Regions from separate parts of the Glaciibacter kafniensis genome, predicted to be linked through region 3. Evidence: predicted binding sites of a transcription regulator. Region 3 holds the regulator's gene; each other region holds the start of a gene.
The links. Region 3 encodes HrcA, which represses chaperone genes, less so after heat shock. Its sites were predicted from a motif close to TTNGCACTCGNNNNNNNCGAGTGCNAA; they were not measured.

Region 1 (9,518 bases), on a different contig from region 3:
TCGCCAGGCGCTTCACGCATGCAGTGTGTGCTCGCGGCACGCGTATGTGCTCGGGGCAGGTGTTTGACCGCGTGCCGGCTTCTCCACCACGTGCCGCGACATCGGTGATCGCGCCAGTGGCGGCTGGCCATGCTCGACCAACGGACAAACAACAACGCTGGGCGCCTCCCGAAGGAGACGCCCAGCGCATGAAACAGGTGAAGCAGGTGGCTTGGACTTAGAAGTCCATGCCGCCGGACGGGTCGCCCATCGGAGCAGCGTTCTTCTCCGGCTTGTCAGCGACAACGGCCTCGGTGGTGAGGAACAGACCAGCGATCGACGATGCGTTGAGCAGCGCGGAGCGGGTGACCTTCACCGGGTCATTGATGCCGGCAGCGATCATGTCAACGTACTCACCGGTCGCGGCGTTGAGGCCGTGTCCGACGGGCAGGTTGCGCACCTTGTCTGCAACAACGCCCGGCTCCATGCCGGCGTTGAGTGCGATCTGCTTGAGCGGAGCGTCGATGGCAACGCGCACGATGTTCGCGCCGGTTGCCTCGTCGCCGACGAGGTCAAGGATTGCCTTGCTCTCGAATGCGGTCTTGCCAGCCTGGATGAGTGCAACGCCACCACCGGCGACGATGCCCTCTTCGACAGCTGCCTTTGCGTTACGAACGGCGTCCTCGATGCGGTGCTTGCGCTCCTTGAGCTCAACCTCCGTCGCGGCGCCGGCCTTGATGACTGCAACGCCACCGGCAAGCTTGGCGAGACGCTCCTGGAGCTTCTCACGGTCGTAGTCGCTGTCGGTGTTCTCGATCTCGGAACGGATCTGAGCAACGCGGCCGGCGATGGCTTCGACGTCGCCAGCGCCCTCGACGATGGTGGTCTCGTCCTTGGTGATGACGACCTTGCGGGCGTTACCGAGGAGGTCGAGGGTGACGTTCTCAAGCTTGAGGCCGACCTCCTCAGAGATGACCTGTGCACCGGTGAGGATAGCGATGTCCTGCAGCTGCGCCTTGCGACGGTCGCCGAAGCCAGGAGCCTTGACGGCAACCGACTTGAAGATGCCGCGGATCTTGTTCACAACGAGCGTGGCCAGAGCCTCGCCGTCGACGTCCTCAGCAATGATGAGGAGCTGCTTGCCGCTCTGGATGACCTTGTCAACGATCGGCAGCAGGTCCTTGATGTTGGAGACCTTGGAGTTGACGATCAGGATGTAGGGGTCTTCGAAGACCGCTTCCTGACGGTCGGGGTCGGTCACGAAGTATGCCGACAGGAAACCCTTGTCGAAGCGCATGCCCTCGGTGAGCTCAAGCTCGGTGCCGAAGGTGTTCGACTCCTCAACGGTGACAACACCTTCCTTGCCGACCTTGTCGATCGCTTCAGCAATGATGGCGCCGATTTCGGCGTCGCCGGCGGAGATGGATGCCGTGGCAGCGATCTCTTCCTTGGTTTCGATCTCCTTGGCGCTGGCGATGAGCTCGGCGATGACTGCTGCAGTCGCCTTCTCGATGCCGCGCTTGAGGCTGATCGGGTCGGCGCCGGCTGCGACGTTGCGCAGTCCTTCGCGAACCAGGGCCTGAGCGAGAACGGTAGCGGTGGTGGTGCCGTCGCCAGCGACGTCGTCGGTCTTCTTAGCGACCTCCTTGACGAGCTCGGCACCGATCTTTTCGTAAGGGTCGTCGAGCTCGATCTCCTTGGCGATGGAAACGCCATCGTTGGTGATCGTGGGGGCGCCCCACTTCTTCTCCAGCACGACGTTGCGTCCACGCGGGCCGAGGGTGACCTTGACCGTGTCAGCGAGGATGTTCAGGCCGCGCTCCAGGCCGCGACGGGCCTCTTCATTGAAAGCGATGATCTTTGCCATGTGTGTTTCTCGTCCCTCCCGGACGTTCCAAAACTGTGACGGATTAGCACTCAAACGGAGAGAGTGCCAAGTCGATTCTGGCACTCAGGGGTCGAGAGTGCAAGTGAACGACGTCGGGTTACGGTACGAGTTCCACCGAACCGGTGTCGGTCGGAACAAGCTCGATCCAGGTGTTGCCTGCGGCGAGAGTGATCAGGGCGCCGTTGTCGGCGACCAGGCGGATCAGCGAGCCCGCGGCATCCTTTGACCAGGTGGCATGCACCGTCTTGCCGCCGGTCGATACCCAGGCCTCTCCGGAGCCCAGCATGACCGTCTTCGGCACGTCGCCATAGGTATCGTCGATGCCGACGCGCAGCACGAGCAGATTCGTTGCCTGCAGTTGAGCACCGTTGCTGTCGAGGTCGGCTTCGCCCTCTTGCGAACGCAGGTAGCTGCTGCTCGCGGCGTTCCAATTCCAACTCGGCCAACGGGCATCCGAGAATCGGCTGTTAATCGTGGTGGTGGGCGTGCCAGAGACGACGGCGGCGGCTTCTGCCGGGGTCGTGGCATAAGTGAACTGCTGCACAGGCGGCGCCAGGTCTGGGTGCAGGGCGATGAGTTCTTTCGCCTCGACGACGACGTCGTGCGGGGAGTCCTTCTCATCGATGCGATAGAAGAGACCCGTTTCATCGTCGTCGAACCTGGCGTTGACGACCGGAGTGGCCTCCATCATGGCGATGAATATCTCTTGGCCGCCCGAGTACGCCACGATCCCGCCGAACGGAGTGATGATGTCGGGGTCCATCGGCCGAATGGACCGTACAGGGCCGACGAGGTCGGGGATGTCTGACTGCCACACGGCCACATAGCGGGTGAGCCCACCCTCGACGAGTTCTTCGAAGACGATGTCTGTGCGCTCCAGGCCGATCTGCGGCCGGGCGTCTTCGTGATTGTCGATCTTCACCGAGAGGGCAGGGGAGGTCGCACTGCCCAGATCCTGTGGGGTTCCGCGCAACGGGGCCAGGGCGACGACAGTCGGTGTCGGCGTAGAGCTCGGCACGACGGGCCGAGGCGTTGAGGTCGGCTCCGGCGCGGCGTTTGTGCACGCGGTGAGCACCAAGACGGGAATCAGCAGAGCGATGCCCCATCCCGCAAAGCGACGCTGTGGACGGGGACCGGGCGTTGTGGCGTGCATCCGCCAAACACTAGCGCCGCCCGGTGAACCGGACGGCGCTAGACGGGGCGCGCCCCGAAATTAACTACTTAGGCTGGTCGCACCGACTCGGCCTGGGGCCCCTTCGCCCCGGTACCGACCTCGAATACCACCTGCTGGCCCTCTTCGAGAACCTTGTATCCGTTCATGTCAATGGCGGAGTAGTGCACGAAGACATCCTGCCCTCCCCCGTCGACAGTGATGAAGCCGAAGCCCTTTTCAGCGTTGAACCACTTCACGGTTCCGTTCGCCATCTGTTACTCCCGATTGCTGTGTTTCCGTCAGCACCTGCCTCTTGACCGTGCCGGGCCGGCCGCAGTGACTGCGTTCACTCTGCCGGGGTCAGATCGCCTCTGCGAGACAGGCCAACACCGGCAAAAATGGGCGACCAAGACCAGATACTAGCGAAATGGGGGCAGAAGAGAAGGGGTTTGACACAGCAATTTTTCTGACTGGAATGCAGAATTTACATGGTGTTCATGGCCGCGGATGCCGCGCACCTGGCTCGAAGAAGCGGCATCAACTCCAGATCGAGTTAGCCGGCGTAGTCGTTTCCGACGACGACCGTCAAGGAGGCTCCATTGCCCGAAAACTCGTCGGAGAGGCGTGTTTCCGCGCCAGGCAGCGATGCAAGCACGCCACGCGCTGCCGGTTCGAGCGCTGCGTCCGAGTAGTAAACGATGGTGGTCGCGACGTCTTCACTGTCAGCGTCTCCGGTGTCGTCCACTGTCCAGCCGGCGGCGGTCAGGGTCTCGCCGACAGCGGCGGCCACCCCTGTACCGGGGGTACCGTTCAACACCGTCACGCTCAGACTCGGGTCGACAGTTGCCTCCGGAACCGGTGCGGTCGTTTCGGCTGGCGGCTCTGCAGCTGCCGTTTCGGTCGGCTCTGGGGTGGCCGTTGGCGTTGCCGAAGCCGCAGGGGCAGCGCTCGAGGCGGCCCCTGGTGCCGAGAAATTGAGTTTGTCGTTCTGCAAGAAGAGCACGGCGACGCCAGCGCCGACGAGCAGCACCGTCGCGCCGAACGCCCAGGCCAGCACGATCCAACCGCGACCCTTCTTGGCCGGTCCACGGTGCGCGCCGACGCGGTCAACGGAATGCGGGAGGGAATCGAATCGATCGTTCGGTGTGTTGCGAGGCATCGTCAGTCTGTTCGGTCCTTGTTCGGCAGATCATTCGATCGCGTGTAGTCAGGGGTGTGGATCGATCGACGCGCTCGAGCTACCGAGCGAGCGTCACGCATCCGTTGAAGTCGTTTGATCAGCATGGGGTCGTGGGCGAGAGCGAGCGGTGAGTCGATCAGCGCGCCCAACAACTGATAGTAGCGGGCGGCCGACAGCGAAAACTCGGCGCGAATCGCCTGTTCTTTTGCGCCGACATGCTCCGACCATTGCGCTTCGAAAGCCAGGATGGCGAGGTCACGATCTGACAGCTTCGGGGCGACGGATGCGGGCTTGGCGTCGGGGGCACGGTCTTCTTCCACCAGATCTCGCCCTCTCTTCGGCTCGGCACGGTCGTCGGCACAGTCGTCAGCATGACCATCGCCATCCTAAGCGGAGCGGCCTGACTATTCGCCGAATCCGCCCTCGTCTAGCGACAGCATCGCGGGCCGTCCTGTCAGCCGCAGCACCGTCACATCCCGTAACGAAACCCCCGGGACAGCCTGTGTTCAGCCCTCACGGAATGTGGCGCGGGCGCTGCGGAGTTTAGTCTTGTGACAGGTTGAGTCGCTCTGTTGCGACTTGTAAGTGAAGGGACACAGCATGAGCTACGAAGTCACGAAGTCTGAGGAGCAATGGCGCGAAGAGCTGGGTGACGAGAAGTTCGCGGTGCTGCGTGAGGCCGGAACTGAGCGCGCCTGGACCGGCGAACTCCTCGACGAGGGCCGCGCGGGAATTTACACCTGTGGCGCGTGCAACGCCGAGTTGTTCAAGAGCGGAACGAAGTTCGATTCGCACTGCGGCTGGCCGAGTTTCTACGAGTCGGTGCGCCCGGAAGCGGTCGAGCTGATCGAGGACGACACTCTCGGCATGAAGCGCACCGAGGTGCGCTGTGCGAGCTGTGGCTCCCACCTCGGCCACGTTTTCGATGACGGCTTCGGCACTCCGACCGGAGACCGCTATTGCATGAACTCAATCTCGCTGAACTTCGCCCCCGCTGAGACGACCGAGTCGGCTGAGACGCCTGAGACGCCTGAGACCGAGCCGACGTCGACTGGGCCGACCGAATCGTCTGAGTAGTTCGATGTCGAAGGTGCTCACAGCGGTCGCAGGGCGACGCTCCTACTCCCGGGTGAGCGTGGATGCCCCGAGTCACGCCGAGCTGCTTCCTCTGGTTGAGGCCGCGGCGCGGGTGGCCGACCACGGTGCCCTGCGCCCATGGCGGCTGATCGAGTTGCGTGGCGCAGCGCGTGAGCGCCTCGGTGAGGCGTTGGTGGCGGCATCCGGTAAGAAGGGTGAACGCGACCCAGGGATGGCCGCCAAGCCGCTGCGGGCCGAGTTGCTGATCGCCGTGGTGGCGAGCCGTCAACGCAGCAGCAAGGTGCCGAAATGGGAGCAGGACGCCACAGCGGCCGGCGTCGCCCACATGCTGAGCCTGCTGCTCGCTGACGCCGGTTGGGGCGTGTTCTGGCGCACCGGACCGCTCACGCGCGCGACCACGGTGCGCAAAATGCACAAGCTGGCCGACACCGAGGAGCTGCTCGGCTGGCTGTACGTCGGCGGGGTGCCCGCCAACGCGAAGGCCGGCAAGCGGCTGAAGATCGATCCCGAGAAGTTTCTCTCGGCGTTGTAGCTGCGCTGCGCGGGTCGAAAACCGCTACGCCCAGTGACTTCATTGGGCGCAGCGGTTTTCACCGGGCGCGGCAACAGATTCATCCAATGGATGCCGTTACGCGGGTCGGATGCCGCTGCGCCAGTTGGCGCCGACCCACGCCGCGACATCCGACCCGCGCAGCGGCTACGGCACAGCAATCAGGCCGCGCTCGACACCCGACGGCGTGCGCTCCGAGAGCTCGTCCCGTTCGTCGGTGGCTCCTCGACTGCACTGCGGCTGCGCGGAATCAGAGCCGCCAGCACGAGAGCCGCGGCCGCAGAGCCGATGGCGACAGCGAATGTCACGTGGAATCCGGCCAGGGATGGAACCGTGACCGAGCCAAACGACATCGTCATGTTGGCCAAGATCATTCCCATCACCGCTGCCGAGACCGACGTACCCACCGAGCGCATCAACGCGTTGAGGCCATTCGCCGCACCGGTTTCGGTGGGAGGCACCGCCCCCATGATCAGGGCGGGCATGGCGGCGTAGGCCAGCCCGATGCCGGCGCCGATCACCATGGAGGCGGCAACAATCTGCCACACCGCGTCGATGAGGAAGAACGCGAGAACGTAGCCGGCGCCGATCACCACTGCGCCGATGATCAGTGTCGTCTTGGGTCCGCGTCGCGCGGTCAACCGCGCCGAGACGGGCGAGAGCAGCATCATGACGATGCCGCCCGGTGCCATCGCGAGACCGGCCTGAACCATGGTCAACCCCAGCCCGTACCCGGTAGACGTCGGTGCCATCAGCAGCTGCGGAAACGACAGGCTCATGCCATACATGGCGACGCCAACGGCGATCGAGGCCAGGTTGGTGAAGAGCACCCGGGGACGAGCAGAGACTCGGAGGTCAACCAGCGGAGAGGCCAGTCGCAACTCGAGAATCCCCCAGAGCACGAGGATGAGTGCCGCAGCGGCAAAGAGCCCCAGCGTCAACGGGCTCGTCCAGCCCCAGCTCGCGCCCTTGGTGATCGGAAGCAAGAGGGCAATCAATCCGGCTGCCAATCCCAGGGCGCCCACGAAGTCGAAGCGTGACGGGGTGCGCACCGGTGATTCGGGCAGAATCGTTGCCACCAAGACCAGCGAAACGACGCCCAGACCGGCTGCGGCCCAGAACAGCACGTGCCAATCGGCGTTCTGTGCGATCAATGCCGATACGGGCAGCCCAATGGCACCGCCGACTCCCATGGAAGCGCTCATCGCCGCCACGGCTGGGCCGACCTTCTCGCGTGGGAGCACATCACGCAGGATGCTGATTCCGAGCGGAATGGCACCCATCGCGAGTCCCTGCAGAATTCGGCCCGCCAACATCATTCCCAGTGAGCTCGTCAGAGCGGAGAAGACGGATCCCACAACGAGAAGAGCGAGCGAGATGACCAGCATCCGTCGCTTGCCGAACATATCGCCCAAACGCCCGGCGATGGGCATCACGACCGCCCCGGCCAGCAGCGTGGCGGTGATGATCCAGGATGCGTCGGTGGCCGTGGTGTGAAGCAGCGACGGAAGCTGAGGAATCAGCGGCACCACCAGCGTCTGCATGAGTGAGACGACGATTCCCACGAATGCGAGCACGACGACGGCAAAGCGAGGTGGGCGAGCAGCAGTCGTTGGTGTTGATAGATCCGGGGTCATTGGGCTCCTGAAGGAAAAGTGGGGGCACGAAACGGCGCCTATGTATAGTACAAGCAATTTGCATGATGCAATAGCCGTGCATGATGCAAGAGCGAGATAGGCTGGTGAGCAAGACTCGACGAACCACAAGGAGAGCCGTGCCGGAGCCTCGCGAACCGCTGAAGCCGCTTCACTACGAGCTCATGCTGCTGTCCCGCTACCATTTGAGGCCGCCCGCCGCCTCATCCGCGCTCGACCGCTCGGGCTATGTGCTGCTCAATCGGCTCGAACTGGTGGACCCGATGACGCTCAAGGAGCTCTCGCAGGCCCTGCGTCTTGACACCTCGACAGTGCATCGCCAGCTGGGCGCGCTGCTTCGTCACGAGTACGTCGAATACGTTCCAGGGGCCGCCGGCGAGGTGGCTCGCCGTTTCGCACCCACCGCCGCGGGCCGGGCCGCGCTCCTCGACGCGCGCGCCTCCCATGAGCACGAGTTGAGTGCCGTCGTCGGCGACTGGCCGGCGGAGAAGCAGCAGCAGCTCATGAGCCTCCTGCGCGACTTCAACGAGCAGGTCGAACGCCTCGAGTCAGCTCCCTGGCCCCGGCTCGCCGACTAGCGCTTTTCCCTGCGGCGCACGCCGACAATCAGCACGGCCACCAGGGCGAGGGCCGTGCCGGCGATCGTCGAGAAGGCGATCGGGCCGGCATGCGTCGGGGCGAACAGGTCGAGCGCGAGCGCGCAGAGCAGCTGGCCGGCGACGATTCCCAGCCCGAGCACCAGCACGCCGGTCGTGCGCACGATCAGGGCGTTGCCGGCGATGAAGATGCAGCCGATGGCGCCGCCCAGGTAGAGCCAGGGGTCGCTCGGCAGCTGGGTCGGCAGCCCGACGAACAGGCTGTGCACCAGTAGTCCGATTACCAGGACAATGGTGCCGAAGACGAAGTTGAGAAACGTTGCGGTCAGCGCGCTCTCGGCGGTAGCCCGCACTCGGCCGTTGACAGCCTGCTGCCAGCCTTGACCGAATCCGGCGACCAACGGCATCCACATCAGCCAGAGCGGAACCCCGCTCGCGAACTGTCCGGACACGGCCAGTGCGACGGCGAGCAGGGTGACGATCGCCCCGATCACACGGGGCGCGGTCAGCGGATGGTGGCCGCCGGGACCGACGCCGAAGCGGTCCATGACGAGCCCGCTGACGGTCTGCCCGGCCACGACCGCGACGGTGAAGAGCGCGACGCCGAGCAACGAAGCGGTCAGGCTCTGGGAGAGCACGTAGAACGCACCTGCCGTGCCGCCGAGGATGTGCCACCACGACAACGATCGAACCGTCAGCGCCGCGCGCACCTTGCCGAGCCCGCGTCGGCCCGTCGGCCAGAGCAGCATGGCGATGCTGAGAATCACCAGGCCGCTGCCGAACGAGATCACCGCGGCGACGAAGCCGTCGCCGAGCTGATGACCCAGTTCACCGTTGAGGCGCGACTGAATGGCGTTGAGCGCGCCAAACACGACGGCGAAGGCCACGGCCAGCCACACCGGGATGCCGCGGTGCTTCGCCGGTGCTGACGACGAAACGATCGGGGCTGGGCTGGTTTGGGTCATCAGATGATTCTACGAGCCGCCCGAGTGCGGCCCGCGTTGAGCTCGATCGCCGAAAGCGCTGGCAAGCGCGGGCAACCGTTGGGTTGGCTCACTCTTGCGCGTCGCGCAGATACTGAAAACGCCCCACATCCCAGTCGGGAGTAGGGCGTTACAGGGCCGGCCACGGGACTTGAACCCGTAACCCCCACTTTACAAGAGTGGTGCGCTACCAATTGCGCCAGGCCGGCATGAGGCGAAACCTCGGTCTATATCCTAAATGGTCGAGGCCACTCTTGCGAAAACCGACCTGGCCACGGTGGTTTGCGGCGACAGCTGCCGAAGCGCCGAGCGCTATCCGGCCGGAGTTTCGGCCGGAGCCGGAGTCTCAGCGGGAGCCGGAGTCTCAGCGGGAGCCGGCTCCGCCGGAGCAGGCTCGGCCGGAGCCGGAGTCGCGGTCGGAACCGGCGTGGCGGTC
Region 2 (9,518 bases), on a different contig from region 3:
TGCTGTTCGGGGACCCGGCCAGTGGCGTGCCGAGCGCCACCGACTGGGCGGATGCCGCACTCAGCGTGAACTACGAGATCGTCACCCGGATCGGCCATCGCGTCACGCGCAGCTACCGGGGCGGCCCCTCGACCGAGGTGGACGCACAACAGTGAAGCTGACGATCCCCGACGCCGAAGCGATGCACGCCTTCGGTCTTGACCTCGCCAGGGGACTGACCGCCGGCGATTTGATCGTGCTGACCGGCCCGCTCGGAGCAGGAAAAACCACCCTGACGCGCGGCCTCGGCGAGGGGCTCGGCGTGCGCGGCGCGGTCACCAGCCCGACCTTCGTGCTCGCCCGCACGCATCCGAGTCTCATCGGTGGCCCGCCCCTCGTGCACGTCGACGCGTACCGGCTGTCGAGCGCACTGGAGTTGGACGACCTCGACATCGATTTCGCCCACTCGATCGTCGTGATCGAGTGGGGGCGCGGTCTGCTCGACGGGATCACCGACTCGTGGCTCGACATCGAGATCGAACGTCCGCTGGGGGCATCGCAGGCAGTGCCGCCGACGGATGCGCCGCTCGGGGCCACCGCCACCGCCGCCGCCGCCGCCGCAGCGGCCGACGGCGCAATCGAGGTGCTCGACCTCGACGAGCCGCGCATCGTCACCATCACGGCTCACGGCCCCCGCTGGGTCGATGCCCCCGGTTTCGAGGTCTCGCACCCGTTGGCCCGGCCCTAGCGTCGTTTGCGCCCGCGAGCTGACGACGGCGCGCAGACGACGGCGCGCTGAACGCCGATACGCGGGTTGAAAACCGCTACGCCGGTTGAGTTGACGGGGCGTCGCGGTGTTCGACCCTCGTGGCGCCCGGCGCGACCTGGCGTGTGCACGCGCGGAGAGCATCCGTCAGAAACGAATAGGCTGAACACCGTGCTACTTGCCATTGATACCTCAGCCGGCACGAGCGTTGCCGTCGTCGACCGCGACCGTGGTGTGCTCGCCGAGCGCGGCATTCCCGACACTATGCGCCACGCCGAGGTCGTCGGAACACTGATCGACGAGTGCCTGCGCGAAGCGGGAGTCGCGGTGTCTGAACTGTCCGGTGTGGTCGGAGGCATGGGGCCTGGGCCCTTCACCGGGCTGCGAGTCGGCATCGCCACGGCGCGGGTCTTCGCCCTCGGAGCCGGCACACCGTTCGTGCCGCTTGTCAGCCACGACGCCATCGCCTACGGGCGCTACCAGGCGGGTGAAACGGGGCCGCTCGTCGTTGTCACGGATGCCCGCCGCCGCGAGGTCTACTGGTGTGTCTACAGCGGCGCCGACGACGCTGGACTGCCCCTGCGCATCGGGCAGCCTCACCTGGCTAAGCCGGCGGAACTGCTGGAGCCGACCTGGGAGTACATCGACGTGCCCCGCTTCGACGCCGCCACCGTTTCTGCCGGTGACCTGGGCATGGTCGCCGAGCTCTCGTGGGCGAGCGGTAAACCATTCGCGGCCGACGAACCGCTCTACTTGCGCTCGCCAGACGTCACCCTTTCTGCCGGTCCGAAACGAGTCAGCTGATGGTGTGGCAGCTGCGCCGCGCGACGGTTGACGACGTTGACGCCATCATGGTGCTCGAGACGGCGCTGTTCGAGAATGATGCCTGGTCGCCGACCATGATGGCCAGGGACATCGCCGACCCGAGTTGCTACTACCTCGTCGCGTTTCCGCCGGATGAACCGCACCGCATTGAGGCCTATGCCGGGCTGCTGGCCCCGAAGGGTGCCTCGCAGGGCGACATCCAGACCATTGGCGTGGCCGAGTCGGCGCGCGGCCAGGGGCTCGGTCGCACCCTGATGCAGGCTCTGATCACCGAGGCGCACAAACGCGGGTCCCGTGAGATCTTCTTGGAAGTGCGTGCCGACAATCCGACGGCGCAGCGCCTCTACCTCCGGCTCGGTTTCGAAGAACTCGGCGTGCGGCGCGGCTACTACCAACCCGACAACGTCGACGCGATCGTGATGCGCCTGCAGATACCGGAGCCGCGCACGCAGCTTGCCGAATCAGGCGCCGACGGCAATGCTGCGTCCTCCGCTGCAGCCGGCGCCGCAACCTCCGTTACAGATGACGCCGCATCCGTCACGAACTACAGCCCCAACTCCGACACTTCGACCCCAAAGGCATCAGCATGAATCGGGACAACCCGCTTGTTCTCGGCATCGAGAGTTCCTGCGACGAGACGGGCATCGGAATCGTGCGGGGAACAACCCTGCTCTCGAACACGATCGCCTCGTCGATGGACCAGCACGCCCGTTATGGGGGCGTCGTGCCTGAGGTCGCCGCGCGTGCACACCTCGAAGAGATGATCCCCTCGATCGAGGCGGCGGTCGCCGAAGCCGGCATCCGTCTCGCCGACCTCGACGCGATTGCGGTGACCAACGGCCCCGGCCTCGCCGGCGCGTTGATGGTCGGCGTCGGGGCGGCCAAGGCACTCGCCGTCGCGCTCGGCAAACCGATCTATGCCGTCAACCACCTGGTCGGTCACGTCGGCGCCGACCTTCTGCATGTTCCGGCGGCGGATGCCGCGCATCCCGATCAGAGCGCTCCGGCCGGTCCGGCGCTGGCCGGCTCCGAACCGCTCGAATACCCGACGATCGCTCTGCTGGTCTCCGGCGGGCATACCTCGTTGCTGCTCGTGCGTGACCTCGTTTCCGATGTCGAGCTGCTCGGCGAGACGATTGATGACGCGGCGGGCGAAGCGTTCGACAAGGTTGCCAGAGTGCTCGGCTTGCCCTATCCAGGTGGCCCGCAGATCGACCGGGTCGCCGTCGACGGAAACCCGAAAGCGATCAGGTTTCCGCGCGGGCTGAGCCTGCCGAAGGACATGGCGAAGCACCGCTACGACTTCTCGTTCTCCGGGCTCAAGACGGCCGTCGCCCGCTGGGTGGAAGCCCGCCAGGATGCCGGTGAAGAGGTTCCCATCGCAGACGTCGCCGCGAGTTTTCGTGAGGCGGTCGTCGATGTGCTGCTGACCAAAGCGGTCGCGGCCTGCCATGACCACGACGTGCCGCGCCTGCTGCTGGGAGGCGGCGTGATCGCGAACGCCCGATTGCGTGAGGTTGCCAAGCAACGCACGGATGCCGCCGGTATCGCGCTGCGCATCCCCCCGCTTTCACTCTGCACCGACAATGGGGCGATGATCGCCGCGCTGGGCGCCCAACTCATCATGGCTGGCCACGCACCCTCGTCGCTGGAGTTCGGCGCGGACTCCACCCTCCCTGTCTCCGAGATTCAGGCGTCCTAGCCGGTCATAATGCCCGTTCGGCGGTGATTAGCGGTATTCTGACGCGTGGGGGAGAGGCGTCTGCGACGCCGGGTACCCCGAGACGGGTGTCACCTCGGCGCCGCTGCATCGATTGAAGGAGTTCATCGGATGACCGACCCTAACCTGCCGGCAGTTCCCCCGAACGATGGCGTTGGGTCAACCCCGCCGAGTGCCGCACCACAGTACGTGCCGGCACCGCCCGCAGCCGACGCCTATCCGCCGGCCCCGCAGCCCGGATACGGCCAGCAGCCCGCCGGCTCCGCACCCTACGGCGCTCCGCAGTATGGAGCTCCGCAGTACGGCGCTCCGGTCGCCGAAGAGAAATACAACGTGCTGGCCATCGTCTCGTTGGTGTCTGCCTTCTTCGTCAGCCTGGTTGCCATCATCACCGGGCACATCGCACTCAGCCAGATCAAGCGCACGGGTGAGAAAGGGCGGGGACTCGCCATCGCCGGCCTCGTTCTCGGCTACGTGTCGTTTGTCGCCGGACTCATCGTGCTCATCGTGATGATCCCCTTCATCATTTACGTGCTCTCCCACCCCGAGCAATACAGCACCTCCTAGCAGTGGCTGCCGACGGCAGTCGATGACAGACGGAAAGTGAAAGGAACGAACTCTCATGAGCGATCCGAACACGCCGAACGGTCCGAGGATCCCCGAGGTTCCTGACGTGCCGCAGGTTCCTGACGTGCCGCAGGTGCCAGAGGTACCTGATATTCCACAGGCGCCCGATGTTCCGGACATGCCGTTCCCGCTCGATGCCACGGTGGCCGAGGCGTCGCCGGCACTCGGCGTGCCGGTGGACAGCGTGACGCCGGCCGACCCGCCCGCCGACCCGCCCGCCGACCCGCCGGCCGACCCGCCGGCCGACCCGCCGGCCGACCCGCCGGCCGAGGAGTCAACGCCGGCCGAGCCAACGCCGGCAGTACCGCCGGTCGAGGCCACCCCGGTGGCACCTGTCGCTCCACCGGCTGCTCCGGCTGCTCCGGCCGCCGCCCCACCAGTGCCTCCGGCAGGCGCCGGTGCTCCGACGACGCCACCGGCGACGCCGCCCGATTCCTCCGCTCCGGTCAGCCAGCCGCCCGCCTACGGCAGCCCGCCGCCGGTCTACGGTGCCCCACCGGCGGGTGCTCCGAACGCCAGTGTTCCGCCCGCTCCGCCGGTGCCGTCGCCGGGAACCTCGGTCTACGCGCCCTACGCGACAGGTCCCGCTGTCAAACAGCCCGTGCTCAGCATCATCTCGCTGGTTGCCGGCATCATCGGATTGATCGGGTTCCCGGTGATCGCTTTCATCCCCATCGTCGGCGGCGTTCTCGGCCTGTTCATCCCCGCTGCCGCAGTCATCCTGGGCTTCCTGGGAAAGAAGAAGGAACCGAAGGCGAAGGGGTTCTGGCTGACCGGCATCATCACCGGATTCGTCGGTATCGTGTTGGCGCTCGGCAGCATCCTGATCTGGATACTGATCTTCGCGGCGGGCTTCGGCTCGTCAAACTACATCTACTAGACACCGCTGCAGAGCGGGCACACACCGAAAGAAGGTGAACGATGAACGGCGCACGTCACGGGCAGCAGCCGGGAGCCGGCGCCTCCGTGGGTGACTTCACGCGAGAACCGGCAGCGATTACCGGGCAGCTTGACTACGAATCCACGTTCACCGCTCCCACCGAGTGGGTGCCCTACGTCTACACCGACGCCGAGCTGCAGACGATCGAGTCGCGTCGAGGAGTGTCGGTTGCAGCGCTCGTCTGCGGATCCGCCGGACTCGTGATCGCCATCTTCGGGGTGTGGGGAGCGCCCCTGTCGTTTCTTGCGATTGTGCTCGCGCTCTGGGCGCGCAGTACCGAGCGTCTCGCCACGCCGCGCTGGGGCTACAGTCTGGCCCTCGGACTGACGGGGCTCGTTTTCGTCGGCATCTGGATCGCCATCATCTCCGCGGCAATGGATTCCCTGACGTCGGCGTAGCTGCGGTGCAATGCGTCGCGCGGGTCGAATGCCGGTCCGGTGTCCGCTCAGTTTCGGGCGGAATGCCGCTGCGCGGGTCGGATGCCGCTACGCCGGTGGGGGCCAACCCGCGCCGCGGCATCCGACCCGCGCGCCGGGGAATCGCCGGACGGATGGGTGACGGTTACGCGACGCGCTCGACCAGCAGTGAGACCCGGTGCCCGGCCATCCGGGTCACAATGAGCGTGCCGGAGCCGCTGCCCTTGAGCTTCAACCGGGTGCGGAGTGCCGCCGGATCGACGTCGACGCCGCGCTTCTTGATCTCCAAAGTGCCGATTTTGCGCTCCTGAAGTGCCAGGCGCAGCTTCTTCTCATCGAACGGGAGCACCTCGAGCACCCGGAAAGCGCTCGCGAACGGTGTCGGCGTGACGGCGTCAGACGTAAGGTAGGCGATGCCATCCGACAGCATTCCCGCGTCAAGCTGCCTGGCCAGATCGCCAATCAGTCTGGCGCGAATCACCGCGCCGTCCGGCTCATAGACGTAGCTGCCGAGTTCGCGCACCTGTGCATCTTCGCTGTCAGCCTCCGCTGTCAACTCGGCGGGGCCATCCGCTCGCAACAGCAGTGCAGAGCGACGGATGCCGTCGCGCGCGAGTGCGCCGAACCAGAGGCCCATCTCGACGAGCGACCCGTTCACCGAAATCCATTGCGCCTCGGCTTCCGCCGGAATCTGATCACGATCGTGGCCGGGGCCGAGCTTGACCCCGATCGGCAGGCGCTTCGCCAGGGCGAAGACGAAATCGAGCGAGGGGGAGTAGTCCTCTGCGCGCAGACGTGACGTGTTGCCGTGTCCGGCGGTGCGCCGGGCGGGGTCGAGCCAGGCGGCATCGAAACCGGTCAGATCGAAGTCTTCGGCATCGCAGTGCTCAACCGACGCGCCAGGGAAGGGAGCCAGGTTGAAGCTGGCCATCGTCGCGGTGACCTCGTCGGCATCGACAGCGGTGACGGCCAGGTCCAGCGCGGCCATGGCCATGGCGTCCCCACCGATTCCCGAGCCGAGATCGGCGACGCGGTGGAGCCCCGCTGTGACGAATCGGCCGGCGTGCAGCGCAGCCACCTGCAGCCGGGTGGCTTGTTCGAGTCCGGCCTCGGTGAAGAGCATGCGGCTGGCGAACTCCCCGAACTTCGGCACGGCCTTCGCCCGCAGTTTCGACTGAGTGAGCACGGCGGAGACGAGCGCGGGCGGGTGGCCGGCCTTGCGCAGGTCGCCCACCATTTTCACGACATCGAGTGCCGCATCGTAGGGAGGGAGGGAATCGAGAAGACGCAATCCCTCGGGTGACAACAACTCGACGAGCTCAGCGCGATCCATCCCGCAAATCTACCAAGGCTGTCTGTCAGCTCCCATTCGACGGAGATTCTGGCGCGCGTCTCATTCCGCGCCGCCAGAACACGCGGTTGCACCGCCGCGACGCTGAAAATCTCCGTCGAATGGGGGAGCGATGACAGGCAAACGGATGCCTCGCGACGTCACGACAGGACACATCGCTGGCACTCACGTTGCGTGAGTGCCAGGTTCGCCCTAAACTCGAGTTAGCACTCTCGACGTGAGTCTGCTAACCGAATCTTTGTCAAGAAACAAGAAAGAGGTCAACCGTGTCGGTCTCCATCAAGCCGCTCGAGGATCGCATCGTCATCAAGCAGGTCGACGCCGAGCAGACAACTGCTTCTGGTCTTGTCATTCCTGACTCCGCCAAGGAGAAGCCCCAGGAGGGCGAAGTTATCGCTGTCGGCCCCGGCCGTGTCGATGACAACGGAAACCGCATCCCCCTCGACATCGCTGTCGGCGACAAGGTGATCTACTCCAAGTACGGTGGAACCGAAGTCAAGTTCGACGGCGACGACCTGCTCGTACTGTCGGCTCGCGACGTGCTGGCTGTCGTCGTTCGCTAGTCTCAGCTCACTTCGAAAGACCCGGATGGCTTCGGCCAGCCGGGTCTTTTGTCGTCCTGACGCGCTCGAGGGGGATTTGAATATTGTATACAGAGCGTAGAATCTAGACGTGTCAATTTCCAACGGGCCACAGCTTAACGACGAACCACGCATCAGCCCCTCCGCGCAGGCGCCTGCGGCGACTCGGAAAGCCACTGGCACCAGTCGATCCGGCCTGATCTTCGCCATTGCCTCCTATCTCATCTGGGGCTTTCTGCCGCTCTTCTTTCTCGCGCTCGCCCCGGCCGGCGCCTTCGAGGTCGTGGCATGGCGCATCGTCTTCTCGCTGGTCTTCTGCGCGCTGCTCCTCGCCGTCACCCGCAAGTTCAAGTCGTTTTTCCGGCTGATGGCCCGTCCGCGCATCTCGCTCACCATGGCCGTCGCCGGCGTGCTGATCTATGTCAATTGGCAAACCTACGTCTACAGCACACTGAGCGGGCAGGTCGTCGAAGCCTCACTGGGCTACTTCATCAATCCCATCGTCACCGTGTTTCTCGGCGTGTTCTTCTTGCGCGAACGTCTGCGGCTCGCCCAATGGATCGCCGTCGGGGCCAGCCTCGTCGCGGTGGTTGTTCTGGCCGTCAGCGCCGGCAGCGTGCCGTGGATCGCACTCACCCTCGCCTTCTCGTTCGGGCTCTACGGTTACATCAAGAAGCGGGTCGGCAACACGGTCGACGCCGTCGCCGGGCTCACGATGGAGACGCTGTGGCTGCTGCCGATCGCCATTGTGCAACTCGTGATCGTTGGCATGACGGCCGGGCTGACAATCGGCACGATCAGTGGCTGGCACACGACGCTGCTGCTCGCCGCCGGAGTTGTCACAGCGGTTCCGTTGCTGTTCTTTGCCGCAGCCTCACGCCGACTGCCACTGATCTACATGGGCTTCATTCAGTATCTCGGCCCGATCATCCAGTTCTTCGTCGGTGTGCTGATTCTGCACGAACCGATGTCGCCAGAGCGGTGGGCCGGTTTCTCGTTGGTCTGGCTCGCGCTGCTCATTCTGACTGTCGATGGCTTCGTCGGTGCGCGACGCAACCGTCGAGCGGTGCTCGAACTCATCTAGGCGGACCTGACTCCTCCATCGCTCTGCCTTGCGACGCGGTGCGCGGGCTTCTCAGCCCCAATTCTCAGCCCCACAGAGGAGTCAGGTATCGGCCCCAGCGCGAACACCATGCGCTGATCGTTATCAAAAATGCTCTTAAATACCTCATGAGTGAAACTCGGATGCTTGTATGCTCAGTCACACATTCGAGGTAGGGCCCGCAACGTTGCGGACCGTAGCGCATTCAGGTCGAGAGGCAGAATCACATGTTACGAAAGAAAGTCCTAGCAAGTTTCGCCCTAGCAGCAGCAGCCGGCCTCGTGCTGGCGGGTTGTGCAAATCAGCCGACAACCGGCGGAGCCACGACCGCAGCGGCGAGCGGCAGAGTGAATCTTCCCGCGGCAACATCCGTTGAGGTTCCGGCCAACGCAGTTCTCCCCGCCGGGGATGGCAAGGCCACCTGTCCGGCCGGACTCGACATCGCCTATATCGGCGCGGAGACCGGTCCCAACGCTCAGCTCGGCATCAACATCTACAACGGCGTGCAGCTCGCCATCGACCAGCACAACGCGGCGAACCCCGGTTGTCAGGTCAACTTCACCAAGTTCGACACGGAAGGTGACCCGAACAAGGCAACGGGCCCTGTGACTCAGGCCGTCAACACGGAGTCCATCATCGGCGTCATCGGCCTCCCGTTCTCCGGCGAGTCGAAGGCGACAGGAAACATCTTCGAGCAGGCCGGCCTGGTGCACATCACACCATCGGCCACGAACCCCGACCTGACCAAGAACGGCTGGAAGACCTTCTTCCGTGGCCTGGGCAACGACGCAGTTCAGGGACCGGCAGCAGCCTCGTTCATGACCGGCCCGTTGAAGGCCAAGACCGTGTATCTCGTTCAGGATGACTCGGACTACGGTATCGGCCTCGGCACCACGACGACGGAGGCGTTGGGCGATGCCCTCGTCGGCAGCGACAAGGTGATCACCGGCCAGAAGGACTTCTCGGCCACGATCTCCAAGATCATGAACGCCAAGCCCGACGCCGTTTACTACTCGGGTTACTACGCAGAGGGTGCACCGTTCGACCAGCAGCTGGTTGCCAAGGGCTTCACCGGAACCTTCGTCGCACCGGATGGTGTGAAGGACGACCAGTTCATCAAGCTGGCCGGTGACGCGTCAGAGAACGCGTACTTCACCTGCCCCTGCACGCCCGGTGAGCTGATCCCCGAATTCCAGAAGGCATACAGCGCG
Region 3 (9,518 bases):
GGCGGGTCAGAATGATCCGCTCAACCTCCTTGCGCTGCAAGGCCTGCACGGCCTTCGCCATGGCGAGGTAGGTCTTTCCGGTGCCGGCCGGACCGATTCCGAACACGATGGTGTTCTCATCGATTGCGTCGACATATTCCTTCTGACCGAGGGTCTTCGGGCGGATGCTCTTTCCGCGCGAGGTCAGGATCGCCTGTCCGAGCAGTTCTGACGGGCTCTGCGTGCTGTCGATGCCCAGCATCCGTGCCGATGTCGTCACATCGGCCTCGCCGAAGTACTGACCGTTGCGGATCATCAGCTGCAGCTCTTCGATCAGGCGACGCACCGCTTCGGTATCGGCTTCTGAGCCGGTGAGGGTGATCTCATTTCCGCGCACGTGCACGCTGACCCGTGGGTATTGTTTCTCGATCGTGCTGAGAAAACGGTCTTGCGGGCCAAGCAGACGCACCATGGCGATTCCGTCGACGTGCACATGCACAGCGACGGTCGGCGGCACGTCGGCCGATGAATCGTGACCGGTGTTCGCCCTGTTGCCGGCCGTGTCGCCGGTCGTGTCGTTAGGCACCAAGAGTTCCCTCTTTCAGCTGCCCGCCCAGAACATGGGCGTGAACGTGAAAAACAGTTTGACCGGCGGATGGCCCGGTGTTGAAGACGAGACGAAACTCGCCTCCGGTGCGCTCCTCGGCAATGACGTTGGCCACTCGCACTAATTCGGCCAGCAGGGCGGGGTCGCCAGCGGCAAGCTCGACGACGTTGCGGTATACCTCGGTTTTGGTCGTCACGACGATGTGCACCGGCGCCTGAGGGGCGATGTCTTCGAACGCGATGATCAGTTCGGTTTCCGCGACAATCGTCGCAGGAATTTCACGCGCGACGATACGGCTGAAGATTGACGGTGCGGAACCCGAAGAAGTCATACAGCTATCTTAAGTGGCGCTACCAGCGCCCAAGCTTCGCATTCAGAATGGCGAGGGCCGCCGGCCCGGCTGTCGAGGTGCGCAGCACCGTGTCGCCGAGCTTGACGCGTTGGGCTCCTGCGGCTTCCAGCGCCTCGAGTTCGCTCGGTGCGATGCCGCCCTCCGGACCGACCACCAGCAGAATGTCGAGCTCGGTGTCGGCCGGGGCGCCCGGTGCGGTGCCCGGCCACACGTCGCCGGCATCGAACTCAGTCAGTCGCCGGGCCGCGCTCGGCTCGAGCAGGAGCATGCGGGCGCTGGCGGCGAGTGTGATCAGCTGTTTCGTGCTCACCAGGTCGGCGACCGTGGGAAGCCACGGCCGGATCGACTGCTTGCTCGCCTCGCGCACAATGCTCGACCAGCGTTCCCTGCCCTTGGCGATCTTCGCGCCCTCCCAGCGGGAGATGGAACGGGCGGCCGTCCACGGGATGACCCCGTCGACACCGAGTTCGGTTGCAGCTTGCACGGCCAGTTCGTCTCTGTCGCCCTTGGCCAGCGCTTGCACGAGCACAATGCGCGGCGCGGGCGCCGGCGTCACGGTGCGTGTGGTGACCTGCAGGCTCAGCTCGGTCGGCGACGCGTCGACGACGGTGCCGTGCAGCATCAGCCCAGCACCGTTGCCGAGGAACAGCGCTTCGCCCGGGCGGATGCGACTGACGGTGACGGCATGCTTCGCCTCGCTGCCGCCGATGCGCACTGTCGCACCGGGCGGGCAGAGGTCTGCCGTCAAGGTCTCGTCGAGAAAGAAATGAGCCATGATGTCGTCCTAGCTGATGAACCGATCGCGAAGCTTCGCGAACAGGCCCTGCTGAAAGTGGCTGAGCGAGGGGGCCGGCGCCTTGTGGCGGGCGGCGAACTGTTCGATGAGCTCACGCTCTTTGTGGTCGAGCTTGGTCGGGGTGACAACGTGCACGCCGATCTTGAGGTCACCGCGGCCGCTGCCACGCAGCTTCGTGACGCCGCGGTCCTTGATCGTGATGACCTCTGCGCTCTGCACGCCCGGCTTCAGAACCACGTCGATGTCACCGTCAAGCGCCTTGATCGTGGTCGTACGGCCCAGGATGGCGTCGGTCATCGGCACCTCGATGGTGCAGAGCAGGTCGTCGCCGTCGCGGCTGAAGACGTCGTGATGACGCACCTTCATCTCGAGGTAGAGGTCGCCGTTGGGTCCGCCGGCCGGGCCGGCCTCTCCGCTGCCTGGCATCTGCAGGCGCAGGCCCGTCTCGACACCGGCGGGGATGTCGACAGCCACGGTGCGGCGCGCGCGAACGCGGCCCTGACCCTGGCAGGTGATGCACGGGGTGGCGATGATGGTGCCGTAGCCGCGGCAGCTGCCACAGGGGCTCGACGTCATCACATTGCCGAGCAGCGAGCGCACGGCGCGCTGGATGTTGCCGGTTCCGTGGCAGATGTCGCAGGTGACCGGCGAGGTGCCGGGTTGGCAGCAGGTGCCTGAGCAGGTCTCGCAAACGATGGCCGTGTCGACCTCGATCTCGCGGTGGGTGCCGAAGATGACCTCGTCGAGGTCGAGCTCGACGCGCAGCAGGGCGTCTTGTCCACGCTCGCGGCGCGAGCGCGGGCCGCGGCTGCTCTGGCCGCCGCCGCCGAAGAAGGTCTCGAAAATGTCGCCGAAGTTGCCGAAGTTGCCGCCGTCGAACCCGCCGCCCTGGCCACCCATGTCGTACTTCTGGCGCTGTTGCGGATCGCTCAGCACGTCGTAGGCGTGGGTGACGAGTTTGAACTGTTCAGAGGCATCCGCCCCCGGGTTCACGTCGGGGTGCAGCTGACGCGCCTTCTTGCGGTATGCCTTCTTGATTTCGTCGACGCTGGCGTCGCGTGCGACACCGAGTACTTCGTAGTGGTCAGCCAAAGGTGGCTCTCCTTGTTGTTCCGGGGGTGTTCAGGATGTTTTTCAGTCGGGATGAGCGGCGTGCCGAGGCGACAGGCCGATCAGTTCTCGCCGAGCAGGCGAGAGAGATAGCGGGCGACAGCGCGAACCGCCGCCATGTTGTTCGAGTAATCCATGCGGGTCGGTCCGAGCACGCCGAGGCGGGCCAGGTCGCCGCCGGACGCGGTGTATCCGCTCGTCAGAACCGAGGTTTCGCTCAGTCCGAACGGCGCGTTCTCCCGGCCGATGCTCACTGCCACGCCGTGCAGGTCTGTCGCCATCTCACCGAACAGGCGCAAAAGCACGACCTGCTCTTCGATGGCATCGAGCACCGGCGAGACGCTGCCGGTGAAGTCTTCTTCGGTGCGCACGAGGTTGGCAGCCCCGGCCATCACAAGCTTGTCGTGCCGATTGGCGCCGATCTGGTCGACGAGGGTCGAGGCGATCAGATCGATCACCGGCTGCAGCTCGTGTGAGCCGGACCAGATCAGAGTTCTCAGGGATGCCGCGGCTTCGACCATGCTGCGGCCGCCCACCGCGGCGTTCAGTCGCGCCCGCATTTCGGTGAGAGTCTGCTCATCGACGAAGCGTGGCAGCTCGATCACGCGCTGCTCGACCCGGCCGGAGTCGGTGATCAGTACGGAGAGCAGCCTGGTGTCGCTGAGCGGAACCAGTTCGATGTGGCGCACCGTGGCGCGGGACAGCGACGGGTATTGCACCAGGGCGACCTGATGGGTCAGCTGCGAGAGCAGCCTGACGCTGCGCGCCAGAACCTCGTCGAGATCGGCGGACTGGCCGAGAAAAGTCTCGATGGCCTGCCGTTGCGCCGGAGAGAGCGGGCGCAGGTCGGCGAGGTGATCGACGAAGACCCGATAGCCCTTGTCAGTCGGGATGCGCCCAGAGGAGGTGTGCGGAGCCGCAATCAACTCCTCCTCCTCGAGCAGCGCCATGTCGTTGCGAATCGTGGCCGCCGACACCCCGAAGGAATGCCGTTCGACAATCGACTTGGAGCCGACGGGCTCCCGCGACGCCACGTAGTCCTGCACGATCACGCGGAGCACTTCGAGACTGCGATCAGAAACCATGTGTGAAATCGCCTCCCTCTGCCCATCGTTAGCACTCGCACTGACTGAGTGCCAATCATATCGCGCCACGCTGAGCGTCGCCCATTGCCCCGCAGGAATCAGCGCAGTAGCGTAAACACACAGGGCACTTCCCTCCTCGCTGAAAGGCATGATGATGAGTGATCCACACGCACCGCTCCCGGATGACCCGAACTTCGGACAGCGCCCGCCAGAACAGCCTCACTCCCCCTCCCCAGCCCGGCCACTCTCCGAAGCAGAGGATCGTCAATGGGCGTCGTTCGCCCACCTGGGCGGCATTCTCAGCTTTCTTCCGGCGTTGATCATTTGGCTCGTCTTCAAAGACCGCGGCCGTTTCACCGCCGTCGAAGCGAAAGAGGCACTGAACTTTCAGATCACCCTTCTCATCGGCTACGTCGCGATTTGGGTGGTCACTGCATTTCTCGCCGTCGTCACCTTCGGCCTCGGGTCGGTGTTCGGCCTGTTGGTCTGGGTCGTCTGGATCTTCAGCGTGATCTTCTCAATTCTCGGCTTTATGCAGGCAAAAGACGGCCACCCGTACCGCTACCCGATCAACGCGCGCCTGATCAAGTAGGCTCGCGCCGTTTCGCCAACATCGTTTTCGCCGACATCCGTTCCTAGACATCCGCCGTTCGCGGCGCAGAGAAAAGAGTTCACATGACCGATATGCCTCCCCCCACGAACGACCCGTATCAGGCGCAGGTTCCGATGAACCCGGCTGATGAGAGGCTCTGGGCGACGCTCATCCACATCGGTGGCATCCTCTTCGGCTTTCTGCCGGCCCTGATCGGCTACCTGGTGTTGAAAGACCGCGGCCCGTTCATTCGTGAACACAGCGCTACGGCGTTGAACTTTCAGATCACACTGCTGATCGCCTATGTGGTGGGGTGGATCACGCTGATCTTCCTCATCGGGTTCTTCATCCTGGCCGCGGCCTGGGTGCTCAGCATCGTCTTCGGAATCATGGCCGCGCTGGCGGCCAACCGGGGCGAGCCATACGTCTACCCACTCGCGATCAAGTTCGTGAGCTAGATCTCTCGTTCTCTCGTCAGAAGAACCCGCCCAGAAGAACCGGCTCAGTCACTGAGCCGGTTCTTCTCGTGTGAGGCGATGCCGCGAGATCAGTCTTCGAGCAGAGATCAGTCTTCGAGCAGGCGACGCACCACGGCGTCGGCCAGAAGCCGCCCGCGTAGGGTCAGCTCGATCGAGGCCGGCGCATTCGCGCCAAGCGCGGCACGCGGGTCGATCAGATCGTCGGCGATCAGGCCGGCAACAGCGAGACGGCCGGCCTCTGTCAGCGACGCGACCGGGATTCCTTCACGGATGCGCGAGCGCAGCAGCACCCGCTCCACCTCGCGCGTCGCCGGGTCGAGAGTTTCGCGCCCGGCTGCCGGAGAATGTCCGGCGAGCACACGGTCGGCGTAGGCGGCCGGGTGCTTCACGTTCCACCAGCGCACGCCGCCGACGTGACTGTGCGCGCCGGGGCCGACTCCCCACCAGTCCTGGCCGGTCCAGTAAGCCAGGTTGTGGCGGGAGCGGTGGGCCTCATCGGTCGACCAGTTGCTGACCTCGTACCAGCCGTAGCCGGCGCCGGCGAGCAGTTCGTCGGCCAGCTCATAGAGGTCGGCCTGGTGGTCTTCGTCGACGTGGGCGACCTCACCCCGTTTGATCTGGCGGGCGAGCTTGGTTCCCTCTTCGACGATCAGCGAGTAGGCGCTGATGTGGTCGGGCTTCTGACCGATCGCGTACTCGAGGCTCGTGCGCCAGTCGTCGAGGCTCTCCCCCGGCGTGCCGTAGATCAGATCGAGGCTCACATCGAGACCGGCGTCGCGGGCCCAGCCGACGACGAGCGGCACGCGGGCCGGGTCGTGGGTGCGCTCAAGCGTGGCCAAGACGTGCGGAACCGCCGACTGCATGCCGAACGAGACACGGGTGAACCCGGCGTCGGCCAGCGCGTAAAGGTAGGCGGCGTCGACCGAGTCGGGATTCGCCTCGGTGGTGACCTCGGCCCCCGGCTCGATGCCGAAGGTGGAACGCACGGCCTGCAGCATCCGGATCAGATTCTCGGCAGGAAGCAGGGTGGGGGTTCCTCCACCGAAGAACACCGTCTTGGCGGGGCGGGGCGGAAGGCCGGACTCGGCGAGAATGCGTGCGCCGGCTTCGATCTCGATAATCGCCTGGCTGGCGTAGTCGCTCTGCTTGACGCCACGCAGCTCGGTGGCGGTGTAGGTGTTGAAGTCGCAGTAGCCGCAGCGCACCCGACAGAAGGGCACGTGCAGGTAGACACCGAAATCGCGGCTCTCAGCGCCGACGGTGACGGAGGGGGGAAGCAGGCCGTCGAGCGGCGCGGGATCGCCGAGTGGGAGTGCGCTGGGCATCGTTACGCTCCGGCCGAGGGGTGCAGAGCGTGCAGGTACTTTTTGGTGATCTTCGCCTGCTGAAAACGCAGGAACGGCGCGACGAGGCGGTACTTCCAGGTGCTCGGCTGCGAGAACGAGCGGATCGTGAGCCAGACCGAGTCGTCGTCGTGTTTCTCGACGACGAACGATTCCTCGCCGCTTTCCGGATGCCCCACCATGGTTCCGTAGGCAAAGCCGATGCGGTTGGGCTCGTCGATCACATAGACGACGCGAACGGGGGCGAGCACGCTCATCGGGCCCACCTGAATCTTCAGCTTCGCGGTCATTCCGTTGGCGATGTATGGCGTGCCGTCTTCGGCGAATGTCGCCTCGTTGACCGGATGCGACTGGTCGGCCGACGGAGTGCCGTCTTCGTCGAAGACAATCCCGGCGTACTGCATCCCGGTTCCGATCTCCAGGTCGGTGACCTCCATGCCGCTGCCGCGCTGAACGCCCCACGACATCAGCGACGCGCTCGCGATGCGGAATCGTTCGTCACCGCTGCCGAGGCGCACGGTGTGCTCTGCCGGGCGATGGCCCTTCGGCGGGTAAATCATCAAGTCAGGAGCGAGGGTTCCACCGATGGCCCCGTAGGTCACTGAGGCGTCGGTGAACGTTGCGCGGCGCATCGGGCTAGGCCGCCGGCTTCTTCGTGAGGTCGCCCGACCTCGGTGACTGCGCACTCTGCTGATTCATCAAAAAACTCCGTTACGCCTAGAACTGCCAACGTTCAAGCGTACGCGACTCAATCCTGGCTGCAACCGGGTGTCGCCGATTGGGTGAATCAGCGAGCTAGTGCGAGGGCGTCGGCAGAGGGTGTCCATCGACGGCGTCGTCAGAGGGTGGAGATCGCCAATTCAGCCGCTTTCAGTGCACCGGCCCGGGCGTCAGCGGTGTTGCCCTCCTCGTTCCACGCATCGATTGAGAGATAGCTACCACCGACAAGCGCCTGCACCGTGCAATCGTCGACCGATCTACACACGACGACAGCAGCATCGGCGCCAGGGACCGTGACCTGCGCATCGGCATCCGTGGCGAGTGCAATCTCCAGAAGCTCTGGCCAGGCCCACCCGGCGCCGGGAATCATTTCGATGCGAATCTGTCTGAGTTCACCGGCGGGAGTCGCGTAGACATCCGTCTGTCGCCAGGTGCAGATGACGCGGCCGGCGCGTTCCATCGCGACACCAACCATCGCCGTTCCGATCTGGTCGGTCACTGGCGCGATCAGGGACGGCGTGCCGAGTCCACCGCGAAACGCGCCGTCGGCATCGATCTGAAGACAGGAACCCACCGGCGCCGGTGCATCGGCAGCTGGAGAGAAGGCCGGTCGCGGCGGTCCGGCCGCACTGAGGTCGTCCCGAATCGAGGTGCCGATCTCTACGGCATCGGCCAGAAGTTCAGTCCGGGCCGGGTGCGCAGCGGCGAGGCCGCTGTAGTTGAGTTCAACCCAGTAACCATCGTTCTCGAAACTCACCTCGCAGGAACGCGACGGGCCGTCGTCGAAACAGCTCACCGATGAGTTGGGACCGATCAGGGCTTGATCGTTCTCGTTGGGTGGGAACGCTGCGGCATCGGCCTGGTAGGCCTCCGCGGCATCGGGCAAGATTTCCAGTCGGATATTCCATCGACCGATTTGCGGGTCGGCATCGGCCAAGGTCTGCCAGAAGCACGCCAACATGCCACCCTGCAGGGTGGCAATGGTTCCGCTGTTCGCCGAAGACGGATGCACTGAAATCGAGTCGACGGGAACACCGCTCATCGCGAGAGCGAGTTCGCCCTCGCCCATCAACTCGTCGCAGCCAAGCGGCACGCGGGCTTCGGGTCGCGAGGAGAGCTCTGGCCCGACCGGGTCCGCCGTCGAGGACGAGAACGGAGTCGGGGTCGAAGTCGCAGCACTGGGCGTCGTGTCCGGCTTGGGGATCGGTGCACTTGCGCATCCCGTGAGTGCGAGCAGCACCGCAATCGCGGCGCTCGGAAAGATGAAATTGCGTATGGTCCCCGTCATACCCTCACCCTAGTGAGCGAGAGGGCGCCCGACTCGCACCCGCCGGATCACAGCATGGTGACGGCGGCCTTCGCCGAGCCGTGAGTTTGTGCGAGTGCGAATCGCTGGGACGCGCACAAACTCACAGCTCGGCAGACGTGCGCCGAGGGGCTACTTCTCTTTCTTCTTCTCCGTGTCCCCGGTGAGGGCAGCGACGAAGGCTTCCTGCGGTACTTCGACCCGGCCGACCATCTTCATGCGCTTCTTACCCTCCTTCTGCTTCTCAAGGAGCTTGCGCTTACGGCTGATGTCACCGCCGTAGCACTTGGCCAGAACGTCCTTGCGGATGGCGCGGATGCTCTCGCGCGCGATGATGCGGGCACCGATCGCGGCCTGGATGGGCACCTCGAACTGCTGGCGCGGGATGAGCTCACGCAGGCGCGTGGTCATCAGCACGCCGTAGGCATACGCCTTGTCGCGGTGCACGATGGCGCTGAACGCGTCAACCTGCTCGCCCTGCAACAGGATGTCGACCTTGACAAGGTCGGCTTCCGCTGCACCGATGGGCTCGTAGTCGAGCGAGGCGTAACCGGCGGTGCGGCTCTTCAGATTGTCGAAGAAGTCGAAGACGATCTCACCGAGCGGCATCGTGTAGCGGATCTCGACGCGGTCTTCGCCGAGGAACTCCATGCCGAGCAGAATGCCGCGGCGGCTCTGGCAGAGTTCCATGATGACGCCGACGTAGTCCTTCGGCGCGAGAATCGCTGCCTTGACGATCGGCTCTTCGACCTTGGCGATCTTGCCGCTCGGGAACTCGCTCGGGTTTGTGACGGTGACGGTGCGCTTGTCGTCGGTGGTGACCTCGTAGGGCACGCTCGGCGCCGTGGCGATCAGGTCGAGGTTGAACTCGCGCTCGAGACGCTCTGTGATGATTTCGAGGTGCAGCAGGCCGAGGAAGCCGCAACGAAAACCGAAGCCGAGGGCGACGGATGTCTCGGGCTCGTAGACGAGGGAGGCATCCGACAGCTTGAGCTTGTCGAGCGCCTCGCGCAACACCGGGAAGTCGGTACCGTCGATTGGGTAGAGACCAGAGAAAACCATGGGTTGCGGCTCGGTATAGCCGGGCAGCGCCACGGTGGCGGGCTTGGCCGCCGTCGTGACGGTGTCGCCGACCTTCGACAGGCGCAC

Region 1: the regulator HrcA is predicted to act here: its motif matches at 1,890-1,916, upstream of groL (chaperonin GroEL).
Region 2: the regulator HrcA is predicted to act here: its motif matches at 6,783-6,809, upstream of groES (co-chaperone GroES).

What each region holds. Positions count from the first base shown of each region.
Region 1 covers NZ_BAABCN010000012.1:229,024-238,541, forward strand. The annotation lists gene groL (chaperonin GroEL) at 218-1,846, opposite strand; gene ABD791_RS17200 (DUF3048 domain-containing protein) at 1,965-3,020, opposite strand; gene ABD791_RS17205 (cold-shock protein) at 3,089-3,292, opposite strand; gene ABD791_RS17210 (LytR C-terminal domain-containing protein) at 3,574-4,179, opposite strand; gene ABD791_RS17215 (DUF3263 domain-containing protein) at 4,182-4,520, opposite strand; partial or broken gene msrB (peptide-methionine (R)-S-oxide reductase MsrB) at 4,801-5,214, shown strand; gene ABD791_RS17225 (nitroreductase family protein) at 5,282-5,830, shown strand; gene ABD791_RS17230 (MFS transporter) at 6,010-7,485, opposite strand; gene ABD791_RS17235 (MarR family winged helix-turn-helix transcriptional regulator) at 7,623-8,081, shown strand; gene ABD791_RS17240 (DMT family transporter) at 8,078-9,064, opposite strand; tRNA gene ABD791_RS17245 (tRNA-Thr) at 9,219-9,291, opposite strand; gene ABD791_RS17250 (DsbA family protein) at 9,395-9,518, opposite strand, start outside.
Region 2 covers NZ_BAABCN010000009.1:4,640-14,157, forward strand. The annotation lists gene alr (alanine racemase) at 1-155, shown strand, start outside; gene tsaE (tRNA (adenosine(37)-N6)-threonylcarbamoyltransferase complex ATPase subunit type 1 TsaE) at 182-727, shown strand; gene tsaB (tRNA (adenosine(37)-N6)-threonylcarbamoyltransferase complex dimerization subunit type 1 TsaB) at 917-1,549, shown strand; gene rimI (ribosomal protein S18-alanine N-acetyltransferase) at 1,549-2,160, shown strand; gene tsaD (tRNA (adenosine(37)-N6)-threonylcarbamoyltransferase complex transferase subunit TsaD) at 2,157-3,272, shown strand; gene ABD791_RS14235 (DUF4190 domain-containing protein) at 3,402-3,857, shown strand; gene ABD791_RS14240 (DUF4190 domain-containing protein) at 3,913-4,797, shown strand; gene ABD791_RS14245 (hypothetical protein) at 4,839-5,255, shown strand; gene ABD791_RS14250 (class I SAM-dependent methyltransferase) at 5,419-6,606, opposite strand; gene groES (co-chaperone GroES) at 6,891-7,187, shown strand; gene rarD (EamA family transporter RarD) at 7,339-8,289, shown strand; gene ABD791_RS14265 (branched-chain amino acid ABC transporter substrate-binding protein) at 8,535-9,518, shown strand, end outside.
Region 3 covers NZ_BAABCN010000002.1:477,258-486,775, reverse strand. The annotation lists gene ABD791_RS02775 (PhoH family protein) at 1-451, opposite strand, end outside; gene ABD791_RS02770 (HIT domain-containing protein) at 558-917, opposite strand; gene ABD791_RS02765 (16S rRNA (uracil(1498)-N(3))-methyltransferase) at 937-1,713, opposite strand; gene dnaJ (molecular chaperone DnaJ) at 1,723-2,826, opposite strand; gene hrcA (heat-inducible transcriptional repressor HrcA) at 2,907-3,929, opposite strand; gene ABD791_RS02750 (DUF4870 domain-containing protein) at 4,084-4,521, shown strand; gene ABD791_RS02745 (DUF4870 domain-containing protein) at 4,605-4,979, shown strand; gene hemW (radical SAM family heme chaperone HemW) at 5,087-6,325, opposite strand; gene ABD791_RS02735 (DUF1990 domain-containing protein) at 6,328-6,975, opposite strand; gene ABD791_RS02730 (hypothetical protein) at 7,182-8,351, opposite strand; gene lepA (translation elongation factor 4) at 8,502-9,518, opposite strand, start outside.